One region of the Gordonia sp. 11cp genome, then DNA from elsewhere that is predicted to be linked to it. Evidence: riboswitches for the same ligand, from Rfam matches in the RefSeq annotation. Region 1 holds a riboswitch; each other region holds the start of a gene.
What was found. Region 1 has a riboswitch for thiamine pyrophosphate ahead of AC3B6C_RS01515 (TenA family protein). Riboswitches for the same ligand answer to the same signal wherever they lie in the genome.
Positions count from the first base shown of each region.

Region 2: linked by a shared signal. The riboswitch ahead of thiC (phosphomethylpyrimidine synthase ThiC) and the one ahead of AC3B6C_RS01515 (TenA family protein) in region 1 are both predicted to bind thiamine pyrophosphate.
Region 3: linked by a shared signal. The riboswitch ahead of thiO (glycine oxidase ThiO) and the one ahead of AC3B6C_RS01515 (TenA family protein) in region 1 are both predicted to bind thiamine pyrophosphate.

Region 1 is NZ_CM173437.1:372,170-377,032, reverse strand. It holds gene AC3B6C_RS01530 (ABC transporter ATP-binding protein) at 1-166, opposite strand, end outside; gene AC3B6C_RS01525 (ABC transporter permease) at 163-942, opposite strand; gene AC3B6C_RS01520 (ABC transporter substrate-binding protein) at 948-1,976, opposite strand; gene AC3B6C_RS01515 (TenA family protein) at 1,961-2,671, opposite strand; TPP riboswitch at 2,659-2,754, opposite strand; gene AC3B6C_RS01510 (LLM class F420-dependent oxidoreductase) at 2,785-3,642, opposite strand; gene AC3B6C_RS01505 (TetR/AcrR family transcriptional regulator) at 3,719-4,363, opposite strand; gene AC3B6C_RS01500 (flavin-containing monooxygenase) at 4,541-4,863, shown strand, end outside.
Region 2 is NZ_CM173437.1:2,360,254-2,365,116, forward strand. It holds gene thiD (bifunctional hydroxymethylpyrimidine kinase/phosphomethylpyrimidine kinase) at 1-173, opposite strand, end outside; gene thiC (phosphomethylpyrimidine synthase ThiC) at 173-1,861, opposite strand; TPP riboswitch at 1,869-1,958, opposite strand; gene AC3B6C_RS10505 (GNAT family N-acetyltransferase) at 2,181-2,528, shown strand; gene AC3B6C_RS10510 (IS110 family RNA-guided transposase) at 2,882-3,967, opposite strand; gene AC3B6C_RS10515 ((2,3-dihydroxybenzoyl)adenylate synthase) at 4,218-4,863, opposite strand, start outside.
Region 3 is NZ_CM173437.1:1,091,353-1,096,215, reverse strand. It holds gene AC3B6C_RS04725 (NUDIX hydrolase) at 1-172, shown strand, start outside; gene AC3B6C_RS04720 (hypothetical protein) at 195-575, opposite strand; gene thiE (thiamine phosphate synthase) at 896-1,621, opposite strand; TPP riboswitch at 1,669-1,779, shown strand; gene thiO (glycine oxidase ThiO) at 1,774-2,835, shown strand; gene thiS (sulfur carrier protein ThiS) at 2,832-3,032, shown strand; gene thiG (thiazole synthase) at 3,025-3,822, shown strand; gene AC3B6C_RS04695 (ABC transporter ATP-binding protein) at 3,892-4,815, shown strand; gene AC3B6C_RS04690 (ABC transporter permease) at 4,812-4,863, shown strand, end outside.

The sequences.
Region 1 (4,863 bases):
TCGTGCTCTTGCCGCATCCACTCGGCCCGATGACGGAGACGAATTCGCCGGGTTCGGCCGTGAACGAGACCGCGTCGAGGACATGCCGCCGGGGACGACCTCGGCCGGGCTGAGGGAAGGATTTCGTCAGCCGGTCCACGACGAGCCGGCGGGTCTCGTCGGTCATGACGGCGCCTTCTCGGCTCGCGCCCACGGTGCGACGACCCGTTCGACCGCGAAGGTCAGCAGGTAGAGGGACACACTGACGAGTGCCGTCACCAGGACCGCGGCGAGCACGAGGTCGGTGCGGAACGAGTTCTTCTGCAGGCTCATGTAGATGCCGAGCCCTTGCGTGGCGCCGACGTACTCGGCGAACACGGCACCGACCACCGCGTAGGTGATGCCGATCCGCAGCGCGGTGAAGAACCGGGGCAGCGCGGAGGGGAGGCGGACGTAGCGAAAGATCTGGCGGCGAGTGGCACCCATGCTCCGCAGGAGTGCGCCGGCCTCGCGGTCGGCGGCCGCGAATCCCTCGATCAGCCCGATCGCCATCGGAAAGAAGGTGACCAGGGCGATGACCAGGACTTTGGGCAGTACGCCGAATCCGAACCAGATGACCATCAGCGGCGCGATCGCGATGATCGGCAACGTCTGCGACGCGACGAACAGGGGTACGAACGCCCGGCGCAGTACGGGGGAGAAGTCGACGATGATCGCCAGCACCCATGCCAGTACCAGCGACACCCCGAATCCGATCAGTGTGACCTGGAGAGTCGCCGCGGCATGCACCCCGATCTCGCTCCGGTGCGCCCACCCCTGCTCCGCGACACGCGACGGTGACGGCAGGAGCTGGGGCCGGATTCCGCTGAGCTCGACGTAGATCTGCCAGACCGCGACGAGGGCCGCCACCGTCACGATCGCGGGTGCCGCCCGCCGGAGACCGGTGCTAGCGGGCGGGGCCACGGCACTCAGCCCAGGTACTCATTGGTGAAGTAGGTCGACCAGTCCGGTTCGGCCGTGAGCGGAGCGCCGTCCGGACCGGTGAGAAGTCCACTGCGGTAGAGGAATCCGGAGTTGCCGGCCCATTGTTCCAGCGTTTGCGTGCCGACCTTGCCGTCGGCATCCTTCATGTACCGGTCGGCGAGCATCCGCTGGCTCTCGATCACCAGCTGTTCGTCGTTGAACGCGCCGGGGTTGGCCTCGATGAGGTCGCGTGCGGCCGCGTCTGGGTCGTCCGCCGCGGCCTGGTAGCCGCGTTGCAGCGCCCGTACGAACTTCGCCGCACGCTCCGGATTCTCCGCCAGCCAGTCCTCGTTGGCGTCGACGACGATCGCGTAGGCCTCCGGGAATCCGAAGTCGGTGTAGTGGAAGTACTTCATCGGGGTTCCGTGATGCTCGGCCTCGATGCCCTCCCAGGCGAGGTAGGAGACGGTGAAGTCCGCCCGCCCCGAGTAGACGGCCTCGTACGCGGAGGTGCCGAGGGTCACCGACGTGAAATCTCCTGTGCCGCCGTCGTTCCGGATCACCTGCTTGAGGGTCTCTTCCTCGCCGGGGTCGCCGAACCCGGCATATGTCCTGCCGTCGAGGTCCTTCGGGCTCGCGATGTCGTCACGACCGGCCCGAACCCCGATACCCGTCGCCCATCGCTGCAGCGGCGCGAGCACGGAGATCGTGTGCGCGCCCGAGGCCCGGGAGAAGGTGGACGAGTTGTGGGTGCTGATCCCGAACTGGGCGTTCCCCGCGTCCACCACGGTGTCGACGGCGGTGTTGTTGTAGGGCAGTATCTCGACGTCCAGTCCGGACTCGGCGAAGAAGCCGCGCTGTTGCGCCACGAACAGTCCCGTGTGGTTGGTGTTCGGGGTCCAGTCGAGCGCGAATCGGATGGTGTCGTCGGAGGCGGAGTCCGACCCGCACGCGGTGGCTGTCGACAACACCGCGATCGCGACGACGAACCCGGCGAGGGTGCGGTGCACGCGGCCGATCATGCGGCGGGCCATGCGTAGGGGTGCAACGCGGTGTCCCAGAACATGAGCTCGTACCGGGTGGCGACGGTGAACGCCGCGGTCATCGCGGCCTGCTCGTCCGCGCCGGCGGACGCCGCTGCCGCATCCACCAATTCCCTTGCCCGAGCGGCGGACTCCTGGAACTCCGGGGCGTCGTAGGTGGTCACCCACTGTGCATAGGGATGGTTCGGGTCGGCGGCGAGAACCGCGGCGGCGCTCGCGGCAAGTCCTCGGCCGACATCGGCGTAGATCCAGAAGCAGGGCAGTGCGGCGGCCGCGCCGACCGCGTACGACTCGGTCGCGGCGGTGGCGATCAGATAGGACACGTACCCGAGGCAGGCGGTCGACGGCTCGGGTTCACCCTGCCGCGGCGGCAACTGGCCTCCCTCGAGCAGGTCGCCGTGCAGGGTGACCTCGACGGCGGCCGCGGTTGCCGACGAATTCGCCCAGAACGCCGCGGTCTGCGGATCCGGCGACTTCGACGCCAGGATCGCGAGTGCTCTCGAGTACCCGGCCAGGTACAGGGAATCCTGTTCCAGGTAGGTGCGGAACACCTCCAGGGGCAACGTCCCGTCCCCGAGGCGGCGCAGGAACTCGAGATCGTCGATCGCCGCCCTCAGGCCGGAGGTGTGGTCCCACAGCTGATCGGTGAAGCGGCCGGTATCGGACAAAAGCGTACGCAAAGACATGACATCCCTTCGCCAGCATTACCTGGACAGGTTCTCGGGTCTCATCTCAGCCCCGCGGTCGCGGAGCACCCCGTGTCAGAACGGAACCAGGCTAGCAGAAGGGAGCAGGGGGCCTAGACGACCGCGGGCTCGATGCCCAGCTTGCCGGCCAGCTTCGCGAGGTATCCGGTCGCGCGCTCGACCGAGTCGTCGGGCAGGCCGTACAGCACTGTCGTGACCCCGATCTCGCGCCACTTCTCGAGCTTCTCGGGGACCGGCCGGAAGTCGAGCACGACGATCTCGGGCTCGCCGTCGCGGCCGGCGTCGGACCAGATCTGCTTGAGCAGGGACACCGATCCCTCGATGTCCTCCTCGCCGGGGGTGGTGATCCACCCATCGGCACTGCGCGCGATCCACTTGAAGTTCTTCTCGTTGCCCGCCGCGCCCACCTGCACCGGGATGTGCGACTGGGTCGACTTGGGCCACGCCCAGCTGGGGCCGAAGTTCACGAACTCGCCGGCGAACTCGGCCTCTTCCTGCGTCCAGAGAGCGGTCATCGCCTCGAGGTATTCACGGAGCATGGTCCGCCGCCGCTTCGGCGGCACGTCGTGGTCGGCGAGTTCGTCGAGATTCCAGCCGAATCCGACACCGAGAGTGACTCTTCCGTCGGAGATGTGATCGAGCGTCGCGATGGTCTTGGCGAGAGTGATGGGGTCGGACTGCACCGGCAGCGCCACCGCGGTGGCGAGCCGGATGCGTTCGGTCACGGCTGCGGCGGCGGCGAGTGACGTCCAGGGGTCCAGGGTGCGCATGTAGCGCTCGTCGGGAAGGGTCTCGTCGCCGGTGCGGGGGTGTGCGGCGTCGCGTCGCGTCGGAATGTGTCCGTGTTCGGGGACGTAGTACGACGCGAACCCCGCATCCTCGATGAGCGGAGCCAGGACATGGGGCTTGAGCCCCCGGTCACTGGTGAACTGCACGATCCCGAAATCCATGTGGCCCTCCGACGGCGTCGTTCGGTCGTCCGCACGATCCGGACGGTTGACTGGACACCAGTCTAGGTGATCGGCGTCACTCAGGCCAGGGGTGCCGGTGGGCGCCGGCCGTTCGATCACGCGGATGTGTGGACAGCGCCGGCATGACGAAGAGGTCGAGGTGACGCCGGATCTGCGCGGCGTCGTCGATGTCGAGTGCCTCGCCGGGCGAGGTGCCGAGGCTGATCAGCACGCGCGCAACCCATTCGGACACCTCGCGCAGATCGTGCGCGGGGTGTATCTCGCCCCGGTCGACGGCCTGCTCGACGAAGGGGAGCCAGAACGCCGCGAGGTCGGGGATCAGTTTGACGACGCCGACGCCCGCGCATTCGGCGAACTCGGTCGGCTCCTCGGTGCGGAGCCTCAACAGCAGCGTGCCCGGGTCGTCGTAGGCGCCTCGACCGATACGCACCCCGGCGGTGAGCTGGCCGGCCAGGTCGCCGATGGCGTCGAGCTCGGCACGGGCGTCGCGCCAGAACGATTCGGTCAGGCGGACGATCGTCGCGCCGATCATGGACGGTTTGTCCGGATAGTGCCGATACAGCCACGCGCGGGACACGCCCGCCGACTCCGCGACCTGTTGCATGGTGGTCGCCCGGATGCCCTTGTCCGCGAGCAACTTCTGCGTGGCGTCGAGCAACCGCTCGTGGACCGTCGTGGTCGAGGCTTCGGTCACCGGCATCTCCTGCGTTCGGGGTCGTCGCGCGCCGTGTGTCCGGGTGTCCGCTCGGGGTGGGAAGCAGATACGTCGTAGACAGTTCGCGGATTCTGTGTACACGATACGTCCCGTCGTGTAGACACAAATCAGATTGTGTCTACATCCACATCGTGACCACAGCGGGTCCATCGAGGGGGCAGTGTGCCTTTACCAACAACCGCGATCATCGGCGCCGGAATCAGCGGGCTGACCGCCGGGAAGATGCTCACCGACTACGGCGTCCCGTACACCTGTTTCGAGAGTTCGGACAGGGTGGGCGGCAACTGGGCGTTCGGGAACCCGAACGGTCACAGCAGCGCCTACCGGTCGCTGCACATCGACACCTCGAAGCATCAGTTGTCGTTCCGGGATTTCCCGATGCCCGACGACTACCCCGACTTCCCGCACCACACCCAGGTGAAGGCGTATCTCGATTCGTATGCCGAGGCCTTCGATCTGTACTCGTCGATCGAGTTCACCAACGG
Region 2 (4,863 bases), 2.0 Mb from region 1:
CCCGCACCCCCACCCGAATCCGAACCGGCGATGGTCAGGACCCGAGTCGGAACAGACCCGGGCGGGCCGATCGGGAGCCCGACGAAGGCCTGCTCGTCGACTGTGCGCTGATTTCCGTCGACCGTGCGTTGATTCTCGTCGACTGTGCTTCGTCCTGCGTTGACTGTGTCCATCAGGCACCCCCTGCGGTCTCGAGCGGTAGATACACGCGGCTCCCGGCGTCGGCGAACTCCGCCGACTTCGCCGCCATGCCCTCCGCGATCGTGCGGTCGATGTCCTCGGTGGTCACGAGACCGTGCTCCTCGGCGTAGGCGCGGACATCCGCCGAGATCCGCATCGAGCAGAACTTGGGGCCGCACATGGAACAGAAGTGGGCCGTCTTGGCCGGCTCGGCGGGCAGTGTCTCGTCGTGGAAGGCGCGGGCGGTGTCGGGATCGAGGGCGAGGTTGAACTGGTCGTTCCAGCGGAATTCGAAGCGCGCCTTGCTGAGTGCGTCGTCGCGTTCCTGCGCCCGCGGGTGCCCCTTGGCGAGGTCGGCGGAGTGCGCGGCGATCTTGTATGTGATCACGCCGACCTTGACGTCGTCGCGGTCCGGGAGGCCGAGATGCTCTTTCGGTGTCACGTAGCAGAGCATCGCGGTGCCGGCCTGGGCGATCATCGCCGCACCGATCGCCGAGGTGATGTGGTCGTACGCGGGTGCGATGTCGGTGGCGAGGGGCCCCAGAGTGTAGAACGGCGCCTCCTCGCACAGCTCTTCCTCGAGGCGTACGTTCTCCGCGATCTTGTGCATGGGGACGTGCCCTGGTCCCTCGATCATGACCTGCACGCCATGGGATTTGGCGATCGTGGTCAGCTCGCCGAGGGTGCGGAGCTCGGCGAACTGCGCCTCGTCGTTGGCGTCGGCGATCGATCCCGGGCGTAGGCCGTCGCCGAGCGAGAACGTGATGTCGTAGCGGCGGAAGATCTCGCACAGCTCGTCGAAGTGGGTGTATAGGAACGACTCCCGGTGATGCGCCAGGCACCAGGCGGCCATGATCGAACCACCGCGGGAGACGATTCCGGTCACCCGCTCAGCGGTGAGCGGGACGTGGCGCAGCAGGACTCCGGCATGGACCGTCATGTAGTCGACGCCCTGCTCGGCCTGCTCGATCACGGTGTCGCGGTACAGCTCCCACGTGAGCGAGGCGGGATCGCCGTTGACCTTCTCGAGCGCCTGATAGATGGGTACCGTCCCGACGGGGACGGGCGAGTTGCGAAGGATCCACTCTCGGGTGGTGTGGATGTCGGCGCCGGTCGAGAGGTCCATGATCGTGTCGGCGCCCCAGCGGGTCGCCCACACCATCTTCTCGACCTCGTCGGAAATCGAGCTGCGGACCGCCGAATTGCCGATGTTCGCATTGACTTTCACCGCGAAGCGCTTCCCGATGATCATCGGCTCGGACTCGGGATGACGATGGTTCGCCGGGATCACCGCCCGTCCGATCGCCACCTCGGAACGGACCAGTTCGGCGTCGACGCCCTCCCGGGCGGCGATGAACCGCATCTCGTCGGTGACGATCCCGGCGCGCGCCCAGGCCAGCTGGGTGCTCGCGCCGTCGATCGGCTCGGGCCGGTGCCAGCTGTCGCGGGTGGGTGCGAGGCCCTGCTCGACGTCGATGCGCGCCGACCGGTCGGTGTACGGGCCCGAGGTGTCGTAGACGTCCAGATGCTCGCCGTTGGTGAGGTGGATGCGACGCTGCGGTACACGCAGGTCGTCGACCGAGAGATAGTGCTTGGTGCTGCCCTCGATGGGACCGAGGGTCAGGAACCCGGAGTCGGCGGGTGCGCTGTCGGTGCGCGTGGCGGATACACGTGTGCCCATGGCGGTTCTCCCTACGCCGGCATTACCCGGACAGGTTCGAGCGGTCGGCGACCGCCCGTCGCCATCTCAGCCCTCGGTGATCGTGAGAGCCCCCGCGGTGTGTAGTTGTCGTGCGCCCGTCACCATACCTCGACTCGCCCGGAGCCAGGCCCGGGGCGGGAGTGAACCGTCTCGATCTTCGGCGGCAGCGCCATCGGGGTCGGCAGTTACGGTTCCGTAAGGTAGCGTGTGACCCTGATCACAGATGGTGTCGGTGTCGAGCCGCGGCAGTCGCCCGTCGGTGATCAGATGTCCGCGATCAAGAGGTGAGGAGGGTCGGGTGCTACGTAAGCATCGTCATCGACCACCACAGTCGGCGAAGTCGATCCTGCAACAGATCTCGCAGGTGGTGCACAACCCCGACCGCGACCGATTCGAACTCTGGGTCGCCGGTGACCTGGTCGGCGTGCTCGGCTATTCGACCGAGACGGTCGACGGTCAGACCACGATCACCGTGCTGCACACCGTGCTCTACGACGAGTACAGCGGACACGGCCTCGCCACCCGGCTCACCCGCACCGTCGTGCACCATGCCCGCGAGCAGGGCGCCCGCCTGCGGCCGGTGTGCACGTTCACCAAGCGCTACCTCGACAGCCATCCCGGGATCGTGACGCTCGCCCCGGTGTGATCGAGCGTCGGAGGGCGCGTCGACGCCCTTCGTGGCTCGTCGCTGATATGTAGTGCTGCTTTGTCAAGTTCCATGGCGAGTTGGCCTCCTTGCTAGGGGGCTGTAGTGGGGGTTGGCCACCCGCCGCGGTGTGTGGTGGTCGTTACTCGCGACGGTGTTGTCGGACTGATATACGCGGGTTGGTTACCGCTCAACGGTGTTCGACAGGAGATGAAAACGCTGACCGACGGGTCTATGTAAGCGTGCGTACCGTGCACCCAGAGGTGCTGGCGCACATAGCGACGCCGTGGATTCGTTCCCTGTTCACCACAGCGCAGTCGCGGCGGGTGGCCAAGATTGTGTGTCAGTGCTGGTTAGTCGTCGAGCACCGCCAGCGACCAGCACCAGCCGGCGAGCTCACGAGCGATCGCGGTGTTGGCCACGCAGGGATGTTTGCTGCGGCGGTCGAATTGTTGCCAACGCTTGTGTAGCCGTCGGTTGCCGGCATGGCCACGGGCGCGGGCCGAGGGTGAGGCGGCCTCCCACCGACGGCGCATGGTCTGTCCGGGCGTGCCGTAGGGCCGCCGGTGTTGCCAGGCCGCCTCGACCAGCAACCGCCGCACGTGGGCGTTCCCGGCCTTGGTGATCGATCCCTGACTGCGGGTACCGCCGGTCGAGTATTCCGAGGGCACCAACCCGGCGTAGGGGCCGATCGTGGCGCCACTGAACCTCGACCAGTCGCCGATCTCGACGGTCAGAGCGAACGCGGTCAGCGTCGACACACCCCGCAGACATGACAATCGGGTGACCACAGCCCGCCACGGATCGGTGGCCGCGGTCTGTTCGATCAGCTCATCGAGGCGGTCTCGGCGTGCGGTCACGCTCAACACCGCGTCCAGGTCGTTGTCGAAGGCGGCTTGCAACAGCGGCAGCTCGAAACGTTGACGCTGCAGCCACTGTTGATGAACACCGGTCCAGGGTTTCCCGCCGGAGTAGACGATCCCCTGGCGCAGAAGCAGTTTGGACAATCGATGCCGCGCCCGCATCAGGTCGCTGCGAGCGTCCTCGCGGGCGCGGACCAGATCACGGGCCGCTTCGGTACCCTCCTCGGGCACACCGACCGCGACTACCTCGCCCAGGCGCAGCAACTTCGCCAGGTGCGCAGCGTCTCGGGCATCGGTCTTGACGCGGTCCCCGGCTGGCCGTTGCAGCTTCGAGGGCGCGGCAACCACACACTCCATCCCGGCCGCAGTGATCGCCCGAGCCAATCCGAAACCCGTCGGACCGGCCTCGTAGGCAACCCGCACAGGCGGAGCCAAGCTGTGAAGCCAGCTCACGATGGTCGCCGCATCGGGAACCAACGTCTCCCGAATCACGTTGCCGCTGTCCTCATCGATGGCGTGAGCGACCACCGAACGTGCGTGAACATCCAATCCGACACTTGTACCCTGAACAATCACCGGAGGCCTCCTGATCTGCAATGTGGTGCTACCGCCGAGTGTGAACTCAGCAGTAGCAACCCACGATGTGTTTGCAGCTTGAGGCCTTCGGCCCCAAGGCCCTCATACCGTCTATCCCCCTCGCACCTCAGGGAGCACGAGTCGTTCGTCGCTATCGCTCCTCGCACCTCAGGGAGCAGGAGTCGTTCGTCGGTATCGCTCCTCGCACCTCAGGGAGCAGGAGTCGTTCGTCGTTATCGCGCCTCGCACCTCAGGGAGCGGGCGGGCCGGCGAGCAGTGTCTCGCGAAGTACCTTTTTGTCGATCTTGCCGACCGCGGTGACCGGGAGTGTGGTCACGACGCGGATCACGTCGGGCAGCTTGAACGATGCGAGTCCGCGCCCGGTGAGGAACGTCCGGATGGTGGCGAGTTCGAGCGGCTGGGCCGGCGGGTGCTCGTGTGAGAGCACCACGGCGGCGCAGATCTTCTCGCCGAGCGCGTCGTCGGGAAGGCCGACCACCGCGACCTGCCGGACCGAGTCGTGCGCGAGGAGGTTCTCCTCGACGTCGTCCGCGGCGACGTTCTCGCCGGCGCGCACGATGGTGTCCTTGATGCGCCCGGTCACGGCGACGTGGCCCGACGGCAGTCTCGTGACCTTGTCGCCGGAACGATAGAACCCGTCCGGCGTGAACGACTTCTCGTTGTGCGCCGCGGCGCGGTAGTACCCGCGGATCGTGTACGGCCCCCGCACGAGCAGTTCCCCTTCGACGCCGTCGGGGACGTCGGTGCCGTCTTCGTCGACCACCCGTACCTCGTCGAGTTCCGACATCGGGGAACCCTGCACCTGATGGACCAGGTCGCGCGGTTCGCCGGGACGGGTGTAGCAGATCAGCCCTTCGGCCATGCCGAACACCTGC
Region 3 (4,863 bases), 720 kb from region 1:
GACCGTCATCGCCGAGACCGACACGCCGGTCCGCACGGTCGCCAACTTCGAGTCCACCGAGCTGCGGTGGGTCGACGAGAAGCGGGTGGACCAGTTGCCGCTGCACCCCGCGTTCGGGCTCGCCTGGCCCACCCTCCGCGAGCGCATCGCGATGCTCGACCCCCAGAGCTGAGCTGAACTGATCTGTCGGCGGGTCAGCCGACCCGGCCGCCGTCCAGGAGCCGGTTCGCGCCCGCGACCAGCGCGTGGACGTTCGCCTCGTCGCTGCTCGCACCCTCGCCGGCGGCCCAGGCGTGGCGGCCGTCGTTCTCGCACAGGAGGAACGTCGTGACCACGCCGTCGACGACCCGCTGATGCAGACGGACGATCTGAACGGGGGCTCCGACGTCGTGGAGGATCGACGTCATCGCACCGACCGGGCCGGCGGCGACGGCGCTGCAGGACCTGATGCGGTCGGCGATCGCGAGCGTCGCCCGGCACTCGACCAGGTCGCCCGAACACGACGCGACCGACCATGACCCGAGCCGGATCGTGCCGCCGCGGGAGTACTCGTCGGTGAATTCCTGCCAGGTCATCCCGGTGGCCTCCTCGTGCATTCCAGGGGGAAGCGGACGGCCGTACCGCTCGGTGAACAGATCGCCACCGCGGCGGTCGTCGTGCTCATGCCACGAACAGGATCGATGAGACAGATGAAGAGGGTGCATCTCGGTAACCGATTTCGGTCGAAGAATGGGTGACCGACGATAGAGCGCAACCGACCCGCAGCGGGGGGTCGGTCAGATTCAGACCCCGCTGCGGCGGGTTACGAGAATGCTCGTGATGCACAACATGATCGGTCCACCATAGACCCGCGACACCGACCGGGCAAACCTGTTTCGTCCCCGACGACGACTCGCTACAGCACCCCGGCGAGTTCCCGGGCCGCGGCGGTCGGGTCGGCGGCGGCGGTGATGGCGCGCACCACGACGATGCGCCGGGCCCCGAGCGCGGTGACCTCGCCGACGCGGCCGGCGTCGATCCCGCCGATGGCAAACCACGGTTTCGCTGATTGCGTTGCCCCCGACAGCATTTCCGCAGTGGCGGACACGAGGTCGAGGCCGGCGGCGGCGCGGCCGGGTTTGGTGGGCGTGGTCCAGCACGGGCCGACGCAGAAGTAGTCGACGTCTTCGTCGGAGATCGCGGCGGCAGCCTGCTCGGGGTCGTGGGTCGAGGCGCCGATGACGACGTCGCGGCCGACGATCCGGCGGGCCGCCGACGGCGACAGGTCGCCCTGTCCCACGTGCAGGACGTCGGCGCCGGAGAGCGCCGCGATGTCGGCGCGATCGTTGACCGCCAGCAGCGCACCGTGCGCGTCGGTGATCGCCCGCAGTCCCGCGAGGATCTCGAGCTCCTCCCGCGCCTCCAGGGTCCCGAACTCGCGTTCGCCCGGCGAGTTCTTGTCGCGGAGCTGCACGATGTCGACGCCGCCCGCCAGCGCGGCGCCGACGAAATCGAGGAGGTCGCCGCGCTCGCGTCGGGCGTCGGTGCACAGGTAGAGGCGGGCCGAGGAGAGCCGACGACGACGGTCTGTCGCGTGGCCGGAATCCGCGGACCCTGACCTGGTGTGGTTCGGGGTCGTCACGCCGACCAGGCTAACCGGACACCTGACGCCCCCGCGTAGGGTGGACCGCACGAACACACGGGAGCCCGGACCGGCCGGGCTGAGAGTGCGGACCGATCCGCTGACCGTCGAACCTGATCCGGGTCATTCCGGCGAAGGAAGGTGATTCCAGCGTGAATTCCCCTCGGAAGACTGCTCACCGCACCCTGACGGTGGTGGGCGGCGGCGTCATCGGGCTGACGTGCGCACTGGCCGCGGCCGACGCCGGGTGGCGGGTTCGCGTACTCGACGCCGGAACCGACGAGCGCGCCTCGTGGGTCGCGGGTGGCATGCTCGGCTCGCTCGGCGAGGGACATCCCGGCGAAGAGGCGTCGCTCGCCCTGTCGGTGGAGTCGGTCCGGCTCTGGCCCGCGCTCGTGAAGCGGCTCGACGACCCCGCCGTTGTCACCGCCACCGACTCGCTGTTCGTCGCGGCCTCGGCCACGGACATCGAGTACCTGCGGCACCTCGCCGACTTCGTCTGGGCCGGCCAGCCCCGCACCGACTCGGCGTTGCAGCCGGTGACCGGCCGCGACATCCGGGCACTCGAACCGTCGCTGAGTTCTCGTCTGGTCGGTGGCTATCGCGCGGTCGGGGAGTGGTCCGTGGACAACCGGCGCCTCCTCGAGGCGTTGCGCGCCGCGGTCACGACGGCCGGCGTGGAGCTGACCACCGCCCGCGTCGGGTCCCTGGCCGATCTCGACGACCCCGGCTCCGACGGGCAGATCCTGCTCGCCGCCGGGCTCGGCACCGCTGCCCTCTGGCCCGGCGCCGACCTGCACCCGGCCAAGGGCGAGATCCTCCGGCTTCGTCGCACCCGCTGGTCCGTGCCCCCGCCCGCCCACGTCGTCCGGGCACGTCTGCACGGTCGGGCCGTCTACCTGGTGCCACGCGAGGACGGTGTCGTCGTCGGCGCCACCCAGTACGAGGCCGAGGGGTTGACCGACCGGGCGCCGCAGGCCGGTGGGGTCGCCGACCTGCTCGCCGACGCGATCGAGGTCCTGCCCGGACTGCGGACGTATGAACTGACCGAAGCGGCCGCGGGTCTGCGGCCGTGCACCGCCGACGGGTTGCCGCTCGTCGCCCGCGTGGACGCACGCACCGTCGTGGCGACCGGGCACGGACGCAATGGGATCGTCCTCGCCCCGGGTACCGCCGAGCGCGTGCTGTCGATCCTGGAAGGAGTCGAGGAATGAGTATCACGGTGAACGGCGAGAGCATGGATGTCGACGCCGACGCCTCGGTGCGCGATGTGGTCGCCGGGCTCGGGTTGCCGGACCGTGGGATCGCGGTCGCGGTGGACGGCGCGGTCGTCCCGCGCGGTCGCTGGGACCGGCACACCATGACCGACGGCGCCGTCGTCGAGATCGTCACGGCGGTGCAGGGTGGCTGACCAGTCGACACCGGATCCGTTGCGGATCGCGGGCCGCGACTTCTCGTCCCGGCTCATCACCGGCACCGGCGGGGCGTCGAATCTCGCGACCCTGGAACGCGCACTGGTCGCCTCGGGCACCGAACTCACCACCGTCGCGGTCCGCCGCGTCGACGCCGCCTCGGGTACCGGGGTCTTCGATCTGCTGCGCCGGCTCGACATCGCCGTGCTGCCCAACACGGCCGGCTGCCACACCACCGCCGAGGCGGTCCTGACCGCACAGCTGGCGCGCGAGGCGTTCGAGACCGACTGGGTCAAGCTCGAGGTGGTCGCCGACGAACGCACCCTGATGCCCGATGCCATCGAACTCGTCGACGCGGCCGCCGCCCTGGTCGGCGACGGGTTCGTCGTGCTGGCATACACCAACGACGACCCGGTTCTGGCCGCGCGACTCGCCGATCTCGGGGTGGCCGCGGTGATGCCGCTCGGGTCACCCATCGGGACCGGTCTCGGAATCCTCAACCCGCACAACATCGAGATGATCGTCGACGACTGCCATACCCGCTTCGACGACCCGCTGCCGGTCATCCTCGACGCCGGCATCGGCACCGCGAGCGACGCGGCGCTGGCGATGGAACTCGGTTGCGACGGAGTGCTTCTGGCGACCGCGGTGACCCGCGCGGAGAATCCCGAACTGATGGCGACGGCGATGCGGCACGCGGTGATCGCGGGCCGGCTGGCCGGGCGGGCGGGCCGAATTCCCAAGCGCTTCTGGGCTCACGCGTCCTCGCCCGGCCGCGATCCGGGCTGACGGGCGGCTGCGACAGGCCGTACGAATGACAGACCGGGCCGCTTTGGATTCGACGGCTATGGTCGAGGCGTGTTGCGGGTAGCGAATCTGACGAAGGACTTCGGCGGTCAACGCGCGGTCGACGATCTCACCTTCGAGGTCGGGCCGGGACGGGTGACCGGCTTCCTGGGGCCCAACGGGGCGGGCAAGTCGACGACCATGCGCATGATGCTCGGTCTCGATCGTCCGACCTCGGGCACGGCGACGATCAACGGTCAGCGCTACCGGGACCTCGACCATCCGCTGCGTCAGGTCGGTGCGCTGCTCGACGCTCGGTGGGTGCATCCGAACCGCAGTGCGCGCTCGCATCTGCGGTGGCTGGCGGCGAGCAACCAGATCCCGGCTGCCCGCGTCGACGAGGTGCTCGAGACGGTCGGGCTCACCTCGGTGGCCAAGAAGCGCGCCGGCGGTTTCTCGCTCGGCATGTCGCAGCGGCTCGGGCTGGCGGGTGCCCTGATCGGCGATCCGCACACGCTGTTGTTCGACGAACCGGTCAACGGCCTCGACCCGGAGGGCATCGTGTGGATCCGCGGGTTCATGCGCAAGCTCGCCGCCGAGGGTCGGACGGTGCTGGTGTCGAGTCACCTGCTCACCGAGATGTCGCTCACCGCAGATCATCTCGTCGTCATCGGGCGGGGCCGGCTGATCGCCGACTGTTCGGTCGCGGAGTTCACCGGGCGGGCACGACAATCGGTCCGGGTGCGCGGCCCGCAGCTTGAGCAGCTGCACGCCGCGCTCGCGGCGGCGGGGTTGAACCCCGCCCCGGGTGACCCGGACGGTCAGGGGCGTCCGGTGATGCGCGTTCCGGACACCACGACCGATCACGTCGGCGATCTCGCTGCCGCCGCGGGCATCACCCTGCATGAGCTCTCCGCCGAGTCGGCGTCGCTGGAAGAGGTGTTCATGTCGATGACAGCCCACGCTGTCGATTACCACGGGGGAGTGAACCGGTGATCGCCGCGATCAACGCCGAGCGGATCAAACTCGCCAGCACCCGATCGC